Regions from separate parts of the Nocardia wallacei genome, predicted to be linked through region 2. Evidence: riboswitches for the same ligand, from Rfam matches in the RefSeq annotation. Region 2 holds a riboswitch; the other holds the start of a gene.
What was found. Region 2 has a riboswitch for cyclic di-AMP ahead of NWFMUON74_RS03235 (transglycosylase family protein). Riboswitches for the same ligand answer to the same signal wherever they lie in the genome.

Region 1: it holds a riboswitch for cyclic di-AMP, as region 2 does, so the genes downstream of both, NWFMUON74_RS36465 (C40 family peptidase) here and NWFMUON74_RS03235 (transglycosylase family protein) in region 2, are expected to answer to the same signal.

The regions. Positions count from the first base shown of each region.
Region 1 is NZ_AP023396.1:7,734,030-7,740,570, forward strand. Features, by position in the region: gene NWFMUON74_RS34735 (SDR family NAD(P)-dependent oxidoreductase) at 1-975, shown strand, start outside; gene NWFMUON74_RS34740 (RNA-binding S4 domain-containing protein) at 952-1,347, opposite strand; gene NWFMUON74_RS36465 (C40 family peptidase) at 1,388-1,954, opposite strand; cyclic di-AMP (ydaO/yuaA leader) riboswitch at 2,065-2,228, opposite strand; gene NWFMUON74_RS34750 (hypothetical protein) at 2,434-2,679, opposite strand; gene NWFMUON74_RS34755 (AAA family ATPase) at 2,825-4,012, shown strand; gene NWFMUON74_RS34760 (epoxide hydrolase family protein) at 4,175-5,305, shown strand; gene NWFMUON74_RS34765 (acyl-CoA dehydrogenase family protein) at 5,364-6,541, opposite strand, start outside.
Region 2 is NZ_AP023396.1:688,589-695,129, reverse strand. Features, by position in the region: gene NWFMUON74_RS03260 (glutaminyl-peptide cyclotransferase) at 1-429, shown strand, start outside; gene NWFMUON74_RS03255 (MFS transporter) at 463-2,202, shown strand; gene NWFMUON74_RS03250 (DUF2771 domain-containing protein) at 2,229-2,762, shown strand; gene NWFMUON74_RS03245 (cold-shock protein) at 2,848-3,261, opposite strand; gene NWFMUON74_RS03240 (hypothetical protein) at 3,442-3,663, shown strand; cyclic di-AMP (ydaO/yuaA leader) riboswitch at 3,936-4,122, shown strand; gene NWFMUON74_RS03235 (transglycosylase family protein) at 4,132-4,779, shown strand; gene NWFMUON74_RS03230 (hypothetical protein) at 4,863-5,051, opposite strand; gene NWFMUON74_RS03225 (helicase-associated domain-containing protein) at 5,153-6,541, shown strand, end outside.

The DNA.
Region 1 (6,541 bases), 790 kb from region 2:
CTGGAACCCGCTGGGCCGCAGGAGGTTCGGGTCTTCGAGCACACGGTCAGCGCGCGGAGGTTCCGGACCGCACCCCGCGTGCCCGAGCCGATCGGCGTGCGGCCCGAGGGTACCTATGTGGTGACCGGTGGTCTCGGCACGCTCGGCTCGGTGGCCGCGCGCTGGCTGCTCGACGCCGGCGCCCGGGACCTGGTGGTGCTCACCCGCACCCCGCGCCCGCTGCCGCAGCTGCTCGACGGCCTGGACGACCGGATCGTCGTGGTCCGCTGCGACGTCACCGATCGCGCCGATCTGGCCAACGCCCTGTTCGACATCCGTGCCTGCGGCTCCACCATCCGGGGTGCGGTGCACGCGGCCGGAGTCCGCCGCGATGCCGAATTCGCCACTGTGACACCGGGTCTGCTGGCGGAACTGTTCGAGCCCAGGGCCGGTGCGGCCCGCCATCTGATCGATCTGACGGCGGCGGACCCGATCGATTTCGTGCTGCTGTCCTCCTCGGCCACCGGTGCGCTCGGGGCTCCCGGGCAGGCCGCCGACGCCGCCGCGCACGCCGCCCTCGACGCGCTCGCGCGCAACCGCGTCGACGACCGGGTGCGCAGTATCGGCTGGGGCCATTGGATATCAGGCCCGGTCACACCCACGACGGACGCGCGCTGGCGGCGCGCCGGTGTGACGCCCTTCGACGTGGCGCGCGGCACGGCCGTGCTGTCCGTCGCCCTCGCCCACCGCACCCCGGCCCTGCTGGCCGTGGACTACACCCCGACCGGCGACACCTCACCGATGGCGGCACGCCTGCGCAATACGATCCCGCCACACTCGACTCGACCACGCCGCGCCGCAGGCGACAGCACCGCCCTGCCCGGCCGTCCGGCAGCCGCTGCCCTGAGCACAGCACCGGCAGAAGACCTCCGCACCACTCGCCACCGCGATTCGCCTCGGGACGGGCGCTGCTCAGTCCGGGGCGCGGCCGAGTAGGCGGTCGGTTTCGCGGCGTTCGCGTTTGGTGGGGCGGCCGGAGCCGCGATCGCGGCGCGGCATGGTGGCGAGAATTTCCGGGGCAGGCGGGGGCGGAGACTTGTCGATCAGGCATTGGGCGGCGATCGCCGCGCCCACGCGCTTGGCGATGACTCGTTCCACGATGACGATGCGTTCTACGCCGTGCACTCGGACGCGCACTTCGTCGCCGGGTTTGATCTGATGAGCGGGTTTGACCGCGACGCCGTTGACGCGGACGTGCCCGGCTCGGCAGGCCGTCGCGGCCGCCGATCGAGTTTTGAACAACCGCACCGCCCACACCCAGGAATCGATCCGGGCGGTGCCGAGTGTCTGATCCGTTTCCGCGCGCATACGTTCAGAAGGTTACGCGCGGGCGGAGCGAGGCAACAGGTCAGGCGACGCGACGTGCGGTGACGATCGAGTCGGGGTTCAGGTTCGAGTACTCGACGGGCTCACCGGCCTGCGGCGCGTGCAGGATCTTACCGTCGCCGGCGTACATGGCCACGTGGCCGCCGCCGTTCTGGATGATCAGATCGCCGGGCTGCAGGTCCTGGTAGGCGACCGGCTTGCCGACGTGCGACTGCTCGAAGCTGGTGCGCGGCAGGTCGATTCCGGCCTGCTTGTAGGCCCACTTCACCAGGCCGGAGCAGTCGAAGCCGTTGGGGCCGTTGCCGCCCCAGACATACTGGGCGCCGATCTTGCTGCGTGCGGCGTCGAGGGCGATATCGCCGTTGGTGCTCGGCTTCTGCTGGTCGAACAGGCCGGGCATGGCCGGTCCGGGCGCCATCGCCTGCGGGGCCGCCAGGGACTGCTGGAAGCCCTTGATCTCGTCGGCGTGATCGGCGAGGGCCTGGTTGGCCTGGGCCACCTGCTGGTCGTACTCGGGGCCGAGCGGCACGTCGAAGTTGCCGAAGCCGGGGACATTGATGGTCGCTGCCTGCGCCGAAATGGCCGGCATAGCACCAGTGGAAGCGGCGACGGCGCCGAAAACCAGCGCACCCTTCACGGAATTCGGGAGCCGAGATTCCCGCTGCAAGCTGTGTTTACCCACCGAGCTGAGTCTCCTGTTTCTTCCTGCCCACCCACCGACCGGGTTAGCTGACGGGTTCGGGCCGGGAAGTTCGGCCCTACCCGATCGGCCTTGTGACCGAAAGGGATTCACCCCACAAACCTGGGTCCCCGGCTCGATGATCGGGCTGCCCACCCGACCACCGATTAGGCGGTAACTCGATGGGCCGCCTCGCCTGCGAAGCGACTGCCTCCATCGGGTCACGAAGAGATTACGACGAGCGCGCCGTGTTGTCCACCCCACAGCGCAGCGTGTTCGGCCGCGTCCGCGAACCGCCAGCCCAGCTTCCGATTTCGCGTGTTCGGGCCGGTGATAACGACTCGGCATCACGGCCTGCGACGGTGTTATCGAACCGAGAAGCGCCGGCGTTACCGCTCCAGCGCGCGCTCCAGTGCCGTGATCCGCTCGCGCGCCTCGGCCAGTTCGACCTCCAGCCGGCCCAGCGCTATCACCAGCGGGCCGACCGCGAGATCGGCGACCAACTGCGGATCGTCGAGACCCTGCTCGATCGCCGACACGATGTTGCGGCGGATGCGGGTGGCCACCGGAGCGTTCTCGGGCACGTTCCAGGATTCGACGACCTCGACCACGGTGGGGGCGGCTTCCTCCGACATGACTCTCCCTGCGCTGGGACCGGTTTCGTGACGTTCTCCAGCGTAGGTACCCGCTCGCGGGGCCTGCATGCCGGACGATAGCTATCTCTAGGGCTTTCGGTAGATGCCACGAGAATCTGGTCACGACCCGCTACGGTGTTCGGGCATGGACCCCGTGCGGAATCCGTATGCCCCCGGCGCCGGTCAGCGACCGCCCGAACTGGCCGGACGCGCCAAGCAACTCGACACCTTCGATGTCGTGCTCGAGCGCGTCTCGCGCGGACGTCCCGAACGCAGTGTGATGCTCACCGGGCTGCGCGGCGTCGGAAAGACGGTTCTGCTCAACCAGCTTCGCTCCATCGCCCGCTCGCGCGGTTGGGGCACCGGCAAATTGGAGGCCCGGCCCGACCAGGAGCTGCGCCGGCCGCTGGCCTCCGCGCTGCACATGGCGGTGCGGCAGGTGGCCGTGGCGCACCGCAATCAGGAGATGGTGGACGACTTCCTGGGGATCCTGAAGGCATTCGCCCTGCGCGCCACGGCCGACAAGGGCATGCGCGAGCGCTGGCAGCCCGGCATCGACGTCCCGGCCGTCACGGGGCGCGCGGATTCCGGCGACATCGAGATCGATCTGGTGGAGCTGCTGATGGAGGCCGGTCAGCTGGCGCAGGACAGCGGCGTCGGCATCGCGATCTTCATCGATGAGATGCAGGACCTCGGCCCGGCCGACATCTCCGCCATCTGCGGCGCGTGCCACGAGCTGAGCCAGGAGGCGGCGCCGCTGATCGTGGTGGGCGCGGGCCTGCCGCATCTGCCCGCGGTGCTGTCGGCGTCGAAGAGCTACTCCGAGCGACTGTTCGGCTACCACCGGATCGACCGGCTGGACCGCGAGGCCGCCGATCTGGCCCTGATCGCACCCGCCGAACGAGAGCAGGTGAAGTTCACCGAGGCGGCGCTGGACGTGCTGTACCACAAGGCCGACGGCTACCCGTACTTCGTGCAGGCCTACGGCAAGGCGACCTGGGATGTGGCGGCACAGAGCCCGATCGGCGCCGAGGACGTCGAGCTGGCCGCGCCCGCCGCCGAGGAGGAACTGGCGGTCGGCTTCTTCGGCTCGCGGTACGAGCGGGCCACCCCCGCCGAGCGAGAGTACATGCGCGCCATGGCCGATCTGTCCGGCGACGACGGCCCGGTGGCCACCGCGGCGGTGGCCAAGGAGCTGGGCCGCAAGCCCGCCTCGCTGTCACCGGCCCGCGACGGGCTGATCAAGAAGGGGCTGATCTACTCCGCCGAGCGCGGCACCATCGGCTTCACGGTCCCGCATTTCGGACGGTACCTGCGCAGCGTCAGCACCTGAGCGACCCGCGCGGCGATCACGGCATACGGACGCAGCGCCCGCGGGCGGCAGCGGTCGTCGAGTATTTCTACGGATATCTAGCGAAGTACGGAGATTGTTGTAGAAAGACCTCACGAAGTTCTAGGACCGGACCGTTCCTAGTTGATTCCTACCGTTGCCTCCATGAGCAGCAGCACGGAGATTCAACCCTTCCACATCGACATCCCGCAGTCGGAGCTGGCCGACCTGCGTCGGCGGCTGGCCGAGACCCGCTGGCCCGCGGAGCTTCCCGGTCCGGCACGCAGCCGGGGCGTGCCGGTCGAGGAGATTCGCGAGCTGGCTCGATACTGGGGCAGCGAGTTCGACTGGCGCGCGGCGGAGCGGCGGCTCAACGAGGTTCCGCAATACCGCACCGAAATCGACGGCGTCGCAGTGCATTTCCTGCACGTGCGCTCCGCGGACCCCGACGCGATACCGCTGGTGCTGAATCACGGATGGCCGAATTCCGTCGCCGAGTTCACCGACCTGATCGGGCTACTGACCGAACCCGAGGATCCGGCGGCGCAGGCATTTCACGTGGTGGCGCCGTCGGTTCCGGGATTCGGCTGCTCGGACGCGCCGCGCGAGACGGGCTGGACCGTCGAGCGCGTCGCATCGATGTGGGCACGGCTCATGGCCCGGCTCGGCTACGACCGCTATCTGGTGCAGGGTGGCGACCTGGGCAGCTACGTGGCCACGGCGCTGGCCGACGCGGCGTCGGAACATGTTGCGGGCCTGTACATCACCGGCGGGCTCGGCTTTCCGACCGAGGCCGACGTCCCGGAGCTGACCGAGGCGGAGCACGCGGCCTACACCGCCATGATGGCGGCGGACTGGGTGACCGGCGTCGACCACCACGCGCTGCTGCGGTCGGCGCCGCAGACCTTCGACTTCGGCTGGAGCGATTCTCCGGTGGCGGCGCTGGCCTGGATGTGGCAGAAGTTCCACGACTTCAGCGCCGCCGGTCCGCTCGCCGACGCGATCGACCGCGACGCCTTCCTGACGAATCTGAGCATCTACTGGTTCACACGCTCGTTCGGCACGTCGGCCTGGCCGTATTACGACAGCATCGGCTTCGCCTGGCCGCGGGGTTCGGCGGCGGTGCCGACCGGGGTCTACAGCGGCCCGCCCGGCGTCCGGCGGCTCGCCGAACGCACCGCGAAGATCGCGCACTGGCCGGCGGACAATCCGGCGGGCCATCACTTCATCGCCATGGATCGGCCCGACGCGTACGCCGCCGACCTGCGCAGATTCGTAGCGGCCAGCAGTCGTTAGCACTCTCGAGATAAAACTTCCTATATCTAGTCGAAAGATTAGATATAGGAAGATTGCGCTACGGCGTCGCGCCCGGGCGGGTGGACGGCAGGAACGGCGTGAGCAGATTCTGCTCGGTGGACGGGCCGAACTGCCATTCGGCGATCCACGGTCCGGTGCCCTCGCTCGGATCGGACACGCCCTGCTCGAGCCATTGGTACCGGCCGTCGAGCACCCCGCGGGCGACCGCGGTATCGGCGTCGTCGGTGTTGTCCCACAGCTCGTCGAACAGGCGCTCGATCCGCAGCCGCGATTGCTTGCAGAAGGTGTCGGCCAGTTCCTCGGCCGCCGCGGCCTCCGCGCCGCCCGCCGCCCGCAGCGCCCGCGCCCGGACGCAGGCCGCGGCCATCGCGAACAGTTCGGCGCCGATATCGACGATCCGGCCCAGGAATCCCTGCCGGTACTCGAGTTTCGCCTGCCAGCGACCCATGGCGTACATCAGCGACCGGGCCTGCTTGCGCGACATCCGCTCGACGAACCGGACGTGCTTGGCCAGCGGCCCGAACTCGGCGTACGTCGCCGGCACCGAGCCCGCGCCGACGGCCAGCTGCGGGAACCACTTGGCGTAGAAGCCGCTCGCGCCCACCGCCGCCTTCGCCTTGTCCTTGAATTCCGCGTTGCGGTCGACCAGGGCGCCGGCGGCGGCCATGTGCGCGTCGGCCATCTCGCGGGCGATCAGCAGCCGCATGATCTCGCTGGAGCCCTCGAAGATCCGGTTGATGCGCAGGTCTCGAACCAGTTGCTCGGCCGCGACCGCCCGCTCGCCGCGCGCCCGCAGCGACGCGGCGGTCTCGTAACCGCGTCCGCCGCGAATCTGCACCAGCTCGTCGGCGATGCGGCAGCTCATCTCCGAGGCCCACAACTTGGCCAGCGCGGCCTCGATGCGAATGTCGTTGCGCGCCTCGTCGCACATGGTGCCGGACAGATCCAGCGCCGCCTCGAGCGCGAAGGTCGTCGCCGCGATGTAGGACAGCTTCGCGCCGACGGCGGCGTGCTCGCCGATCGGGCGGCCCCACTGCACCCGGGCGGCCGACCATTCCCGGGCGATCTTCAGCGACCACTTGGCCGCCGCCGTGCACAGCGCCGGAATCGCGAGCCGACCGGCGTTGAGCGTGGTGAGCGCGATCTTGAGGCCGTCACCCTCGCGGCCGACCAGATTGGCCTTCGGCACTCGCACGTCGTGCATGCGGGTGACGC
Region 2 (6,541 bases):
GACCCGATCACCCTGGCCGAGCGCGGCCGCGTCCACTACGACGGCGAGGGCTGGGGCCTGTGCACCCGCGGCGACCGCCTGGTGATGAGCGACGGCAGCGACACCCTCACCTTCCGCGACCCGGTCACCTTCGACGCGGTCGGCTCGATCCGGCTCACCAGCCACCACAACGCCAGGCTCAACGAACTGGATTGCGCCGCAGACGGTTCGGTCTACGCCAATGTCTGGCACACCGACCACATCCTGCGCATCGATCCCGAGAGCGGCGCGGTGCTGGGCGATATCGACGCGGGCGGGCTGCTCTCGCCGACCGAGCGCGCCGGTGTCGACGTGCTCAACGGAATCGCCCAGATCCCCGGCACCGACCGGTTCCTGATCACCGGCAAGTACTGGCCGGTCCTGTTCGAGGTTCGCTTCGTCCCGGCGTGAACGGCCCGGCGGGGCGACCCATAGACTCGTTGTGTGGCTGCCTCCCGCGATTCCTCCGGAACCGAACCAGGTCCGTGGGACGGCGAGGAGTACCCGCTCAATCGGCGGCATCCCGGTTACGACCGGTATCCGCCGCCCCCGAGTGCCCCGCCCCGCCGTCCGCTGCCGCCGCTGCCCGAGCACGGCGGCGACCCCGACGTACCCGAATTCGTCACGCGCCGCTTGGCCGCCGGGCAACCGCCCCGCGACCTCCCGCCGCGGGCTCCGCAACCGGAGCCACCGCCGCAACAGCCCGCGCCGGAACCGCCACCACCCGCGGACACCACGAAAATCAAAGGCCGCCAACGGGTCCCGCGCAAGCTGACGGTGACCCGGGTCGTCGCGATGCGCAGCCTCGAACTGACCGAGAAGGGTTTCCACTCCTTCCAGCGCGCCGCGAAAGCCGACGGCGCCGACCGGTCCGGGCTCACCGCACTGGTGTACGCGACGATGGCCAATTTCGCCCTCGACGCCGCCATCGCCGTCGCGCTGGCCAACACGCTGTTCTTCGCCAGCGCCACCGCCGAGTCCAAATCCAAGGTGGCGCTGTACCTGTTGATCACGATCGCCCCGTTCGCGGTGATCGCGCCGCTGATCGGGCCGCTGCTGGACCGGTTGCAGCACGGCCGCCGAGTGGCGCTGGCCGCCTCGTTCGCCGTGCGAATAGTGATCGCGTTCCTGCTGATCTTCAACGTCGACGGCTGGGCGCTGTATCCGCTCGCGCTGTGCATGATGATCCTGAGCAAATCGTTCGCGGTGCTGAAGAGCGCCGTCACGCCGCGGGTGCTGCCACCGGATATCGACTTGGTGCGCACCAATTCCCGGCTCACGGTGTTCGGTCTGGTGGGCGGCACGCTCGGCGCCGGCGCGGTGGCCGGTGTGGTCGCGGCGGTGGCCGGATCGCCGGGCGCGCTGGTGTTCGCGGCGCTGATCGCCGCCGCCGGCGCGTATCTGAGCCTGCGGATCCCGTCCTGGGTGGAGGTCACCGAGGGCGAGGTGCCCGCGACGCTGGGCTACCACAAGAAGGACGCCCGCACCGCGGTGTCGCGCGACGGGCAGCCGGTGAAACCGAGCCGCCGCCGTCAGCCGCTGGGCCGGGCGGTGGTGACCGGGCTGTGGGGCAACGGCACGGTCCGGGTGCTGACCGGCTTCCTCACCTTCTACGTGGCCTTCGTCGCCAAATCGACCGAGCACCGCCCGGTGCAGCAGGCGGCGATGCTGGGTGTGGTCGGCGCGGCGGCCGCGGTCGGCAACTTCGTCGGCAATGCCTCGGGCGCTCGGATGAAGCTGGGCCGCCCGGCCCTGATCGTCGTGACCTGCACGGCCGCGTGCACGATCGTCGCCCTGTTCGCGACGCTGCTCGACAATCTGCTGGGCGCGGCGGCCGCGGCGCTGGTGGCGTCCGGCGCGAGCGCGCTGGCGAAGGTGTCGCTGGACGCGTCGATCCAGGACGACCTGCCGCCGGAGTCGATCGCCTCCGGTTTCGGCCGTTCGGAGACGGTGCTGCAATTGGCGTGGGTGATCGGCGGCGCGGGCGGCGTGCTGCTGCCGACCGTGTACTGGAAGGGTTTCGCCGTCGTCACCGCGGTACTCGCGATCGGATTGATCCAGACCTACGTGAGCTACCGTGGTCACTCGCTGCTGCCCGGCTGGGGCGGCAACCGGCCGCAACACGCGAAACAGGAAGTTCCCGGCCTGTCCGGCGATTCGGCCCGCCCCGCCACCTCGAACTGACCCGACGAGCCGACAGGAAATACGCCATGCCCAAGCTCGGTACCCGCACGATCCTCGCGCTGGCGGCGGCTGCGGTACTCGTGGTGGTGGTCGCCGTCGCCGCCGTGGTGGCCGTGGCGGTCCGCAATGCCGACGAGCCGGACCCGGAGATCACCGCCTACGCGCACGGCACCGCCGCCACCGTGCCGCCGTACCGCTTCTGCGAGGTGACGCAGTCCGACGCGAGCGGCCAGCTCGGCCTGAACTGCCGCGAGGGCGCCACCACGGTCACCCTGCCCACCCCAGCCGGTGCGCCCCTGCAACTTTCGCTGCCCCGCCACATCGCCGATGCCCCCTGGGTGATGGTGCTCGAGTACGACCTGCCCGACGGCACCGCGGTGCAACGCCTCGCCTCCTACCGCGACTACCCCGAGGGCACGCTCGCGATCACCGTCCCCTCCCACCCCGAACCGGACCTGCGCCTGGCAGGCGTGGAAGTCCAACTGGTCGTCCCCACCCGGGACGAGACCGGCGCCGAATCCTTCGCCCCGTACCAGGCCTGGTCCATCCGAACCGCCTGAAAAGCGCCTGCCCCCACAACCTCTCGGCACGACCTCGCGGCCGCTCCGACGCGAGCCGCAGGCCCGCGAACACGCGGCGCCGGGATTACTGATCCAGCTCGCGGGCGACGCCCCGCACCACCTCGGCGATGCGCTGGGCCGTCTTGCGATCGGGGTACTTGCCCCTGCGCAGATCCGGCTGCACCTTCGCCTCCAGCAGCGTGATCATGTCCTCGATCATGCCGTGCAGGTCGTCGGGCGCCTGGCGGGGATGCGCGGCGGGCTCCTTGCGCGCCTGACCGCCGCGCACGGAGGGCGGCGGCTCCAGGAGCTTCAGGCTCAGCGCCTGCGGACCGCGCCGCCCGGCCGCCATCCCGAACTCGACTCGTTGCCCGGGCTTCAACGCCTCGACACCTTTGGGCAACGCAGACGACCGAACATAGACGTCCTCACCCTCGTCCTGGGAAAGGAAGCCGAAGCCCTTTTCGACGTCGTACCACTTCACCCTGCCGGTCGGCACTGCGCTCACCCGTTCGTCATCGATGCCCGGACCTCCCGGGCACAACCTTTGTCCCGGAATCGATTCCGGGACTCGTCTGCGTGCGAAAAGAACGCGCCCTACACAGCTATGCAGGACGCGATTGGCATCGAGTCTACCCCGGTGCCGATCCGCCGAGCACACCAGTTTTACGGTGCAGTAATGCCCGAGTCCTCCCCGCGCCGTTCCGGCGATCCGCTCCTGTACGCGGCCCTGGGTCTGTTCGCGATCGGCGTGCTGGCCGTCGTCGCCATTTTCCTCACACCGATCGTGTCCGACGGCGAGCCCGGACTGTGGCTGTACCTGGTCGCGATGATCGGAACGCCGCTGGGACTGCTGCTCGCGGTGGTCTTCGCGCTCTGGTCCGGCCGCCGGTCACGGTAGCCGTCCGGTATTTGCCCAGTTCGTTATCGCGCTACACATGTGATTCTCATCACATCACGGAAGGGTCACGGGACGGTCACGGCCGATGCATCACCGTGACACGCCGCACTCACCAGCGCAGACGCGATACGGAAGGCGTTGCGGCGGACCGAGACCCGGCCATACACGCCGGTTACCAAATGGTGATTTTTCGCGGCAATCGTCGTACGGTCTAACGCAGCCGGGAGCAGTCCCGGAACCACCGGCCCGCCGCACCGAGCCTCGCCCCGCGGGTACGGACCCCGACGGAAGCAGGGGCGAGGGCGGGGAACCCACGTTCCCTACGCAGGGAAGCGGGACCGTTCGCCACCGATCGGTTCCTTGGGGTGAAGTCCCACCGCACCGCGAGGTGCACCGGGACCGGACGGCCTCTCAGTCCGAACCCGACAGCTCACCTCGCAGGCGCGTACGAGAGGAAGACGACCCGATATGAGTGGACGCCATCGCAAGCCGACCAACACCGGCCGCACCGTCGCCAAGGTCGCCGTCACGGGCGCGATCGTGGGCGGCGCGGGTATCGCTCTCGCCGGGAACGCCGCCGCGGCACCCGACCAGGAGTGGGACAAACTCGCGCAGTGCGAGTCCGGCGGCAACTGGGGGATCAACACCGGTAACGGGTACCAGGGTGGACTGCAGTTCTCGCAGGGCACCTGGGCCGCGCACGGCGGCACCGAGTACGCCCCGGCCGCCAACCAGGCCAGCCGCGAGCAGCAGATCGCCGTCGCCGAGAAGGTCCTCGCCTCCCAGGGCTGGGGCGCGTGGCCGTCCTGCTCGTCCCGTCTCGGGCTGAACGGCGCCGCCGAGGAGCGCACCGCTCCGGCCCCCGCCCGGCAGACGCCGCACTGGAGCCCCACGGCCCAGAGCGAGGCGGCCCCGCAGCAGACCCAGGCGCCCGCCGACCGCAGCCAGGAAGTCTTCCAGGCCGTCGACAAGGCCATCGCCGTCGCGCAGTCGCAGGGCATCCAGGTGCCCCAGCCCGCCCTCGACGTGCTGAACGCCGCGAAGGCCAACGGCGTCAAGCTCGACCCGCAGGTGGTCGACTTCTTCGAGGCGAACAAGGGCCTGCTGCCCAACTGAGCGTTCCCCGAACCCTTTACGGCCCGAATCCTTACAACAAGGCCCCCGCACCGGCACGGTACGGGGGCCTTGTCGTCGATCGGTCAGCGGTTGATGACCGTGTGCGGGTGCACGTAGGGCACCTCTTCGGCAGGCACCGGAAATTCGGTGTCCTCCCCGTAGGGCGAGAGCCCACCGGAACGGGTCGACGAGAGTTCGGTCACCGCGTGGTCGCCATTGGCGACCTGCGGCCAGCCGTTGTCGACATAAGGTTTCTTCGATTTGTTCACCACGGCCCAATTCTGGCATGGAACCGAGCGGTCGTGTCCGGCCGCCGCGGCGCTGTGTGACGGCGGCCCAGCGGCGCACCGCGCCCGGCCGTACGCTGGATGGGATGACCACGACCGACGACGCACCCCGGGCCGGGGACGAGCACTCCACGACAGCCACCGGTTCCGTCGACGTCGCGTCGCTGGCCGATTGGCTGGCCGCCCGCTCGGACGACGAGTTGGTGACGCTGCTCGAGCTGCGGCCCGATCTGGCGGTGCCGCTGCCGTCCTCGATGTCGGTGCTGGCCGCCCGCGCCGAGCAGCGCGCCTCGGTGCTGCGCGCCACCGACGAACTCGACACCCTCGATTTCGCGGTGATCGAGACCCTGGCCGTGCACCACGCGGCGGTCCCGGATCGGCACACCACCCCGCTCCCCCGCGCCCGCCTGCACGAGTTGCTGGGTGACCGGGTGGCGCGGGCCGCCGTCGACGCCGCCGTCGATCGGCTGACCGCCCGCGCCCTCGCGTGGGGCACCGCCGAGCTGTACCTGGTGGCCGCCGCCAAGGACGCGCTGCCGTGGCCACTCGGCAGCACCACCGAGATCCCCGACGCGCTCACCGAACCGGAAATCGTTGCGGCCCTGTCCGGAATCGGCTCCCCCGAACGGGCACTGCTGGACAAACTGGCGACCACCGGGCCGCGGGGACGCACTCGCGACGCCGCGCCGGGCACGCCGCCGGACCGGCCGATCCAGCGTCTGCTGGCGGCGCGGCTGCTCGACTGGGTCGACAAGGAGACCGTCGAACTACCGCCCGCGGTGGGCCAGGTGCTACGCCGCGAACCGGTCACCGACCCGCACGCCCTGAAGCCACCGCGGCCCGAACTCGACAAGCACACCGCGGCCGACACCAACGCGGCCGCCGCGACCGAGACCGGCGAACTGCTGCGGCACTGCGCCGACATCATCGAGGTGCTGGCGCAGGCGCCCGCGCCGGCGCTGCGCTCGGGCGGTCTGGGCGTGCGCGAGCTGCGGCGCATCACCAAGGCCACCGGAATCGAGGAGAGCCGGGTGGGCCTGCTGGTGGAGGTGCTGGCGGCGGCGCGCCTGCTGGACAAGGGCACTCCCGAACCACCGCCGCCGGGCGACCCCGTCGACGACTACTGGGCTCCCACCGCGGCCGCGGACGGCTGGCTGGACGGCCCGGCGGCCCGGCGCTGGACCGTCCTCGCCCAGGCGTGGCTGGAGCTGGATCGGTTCCCGTGGATGATCGGCGGCCGCGACGCGAACGACAAACCGCTGGCCGCGCTCTCGCTCGAGCTGCGCAATGTGCACGCGATCCGGGATCGGCGGGCCGTGCTGGCGCTGCTGGCCGAGCAGCCGCCCGGGGCCGCCGTATCACCGCCGGATATCGCCCGGGTGCTGGCGTGGCGGCAACCGCGCTGGCGCAGGCATTTCCGCACCGAGGCGGTCGAGCGCACCCTGGCGGAAGCGAGCGCCCTCGGGCTGATCGGG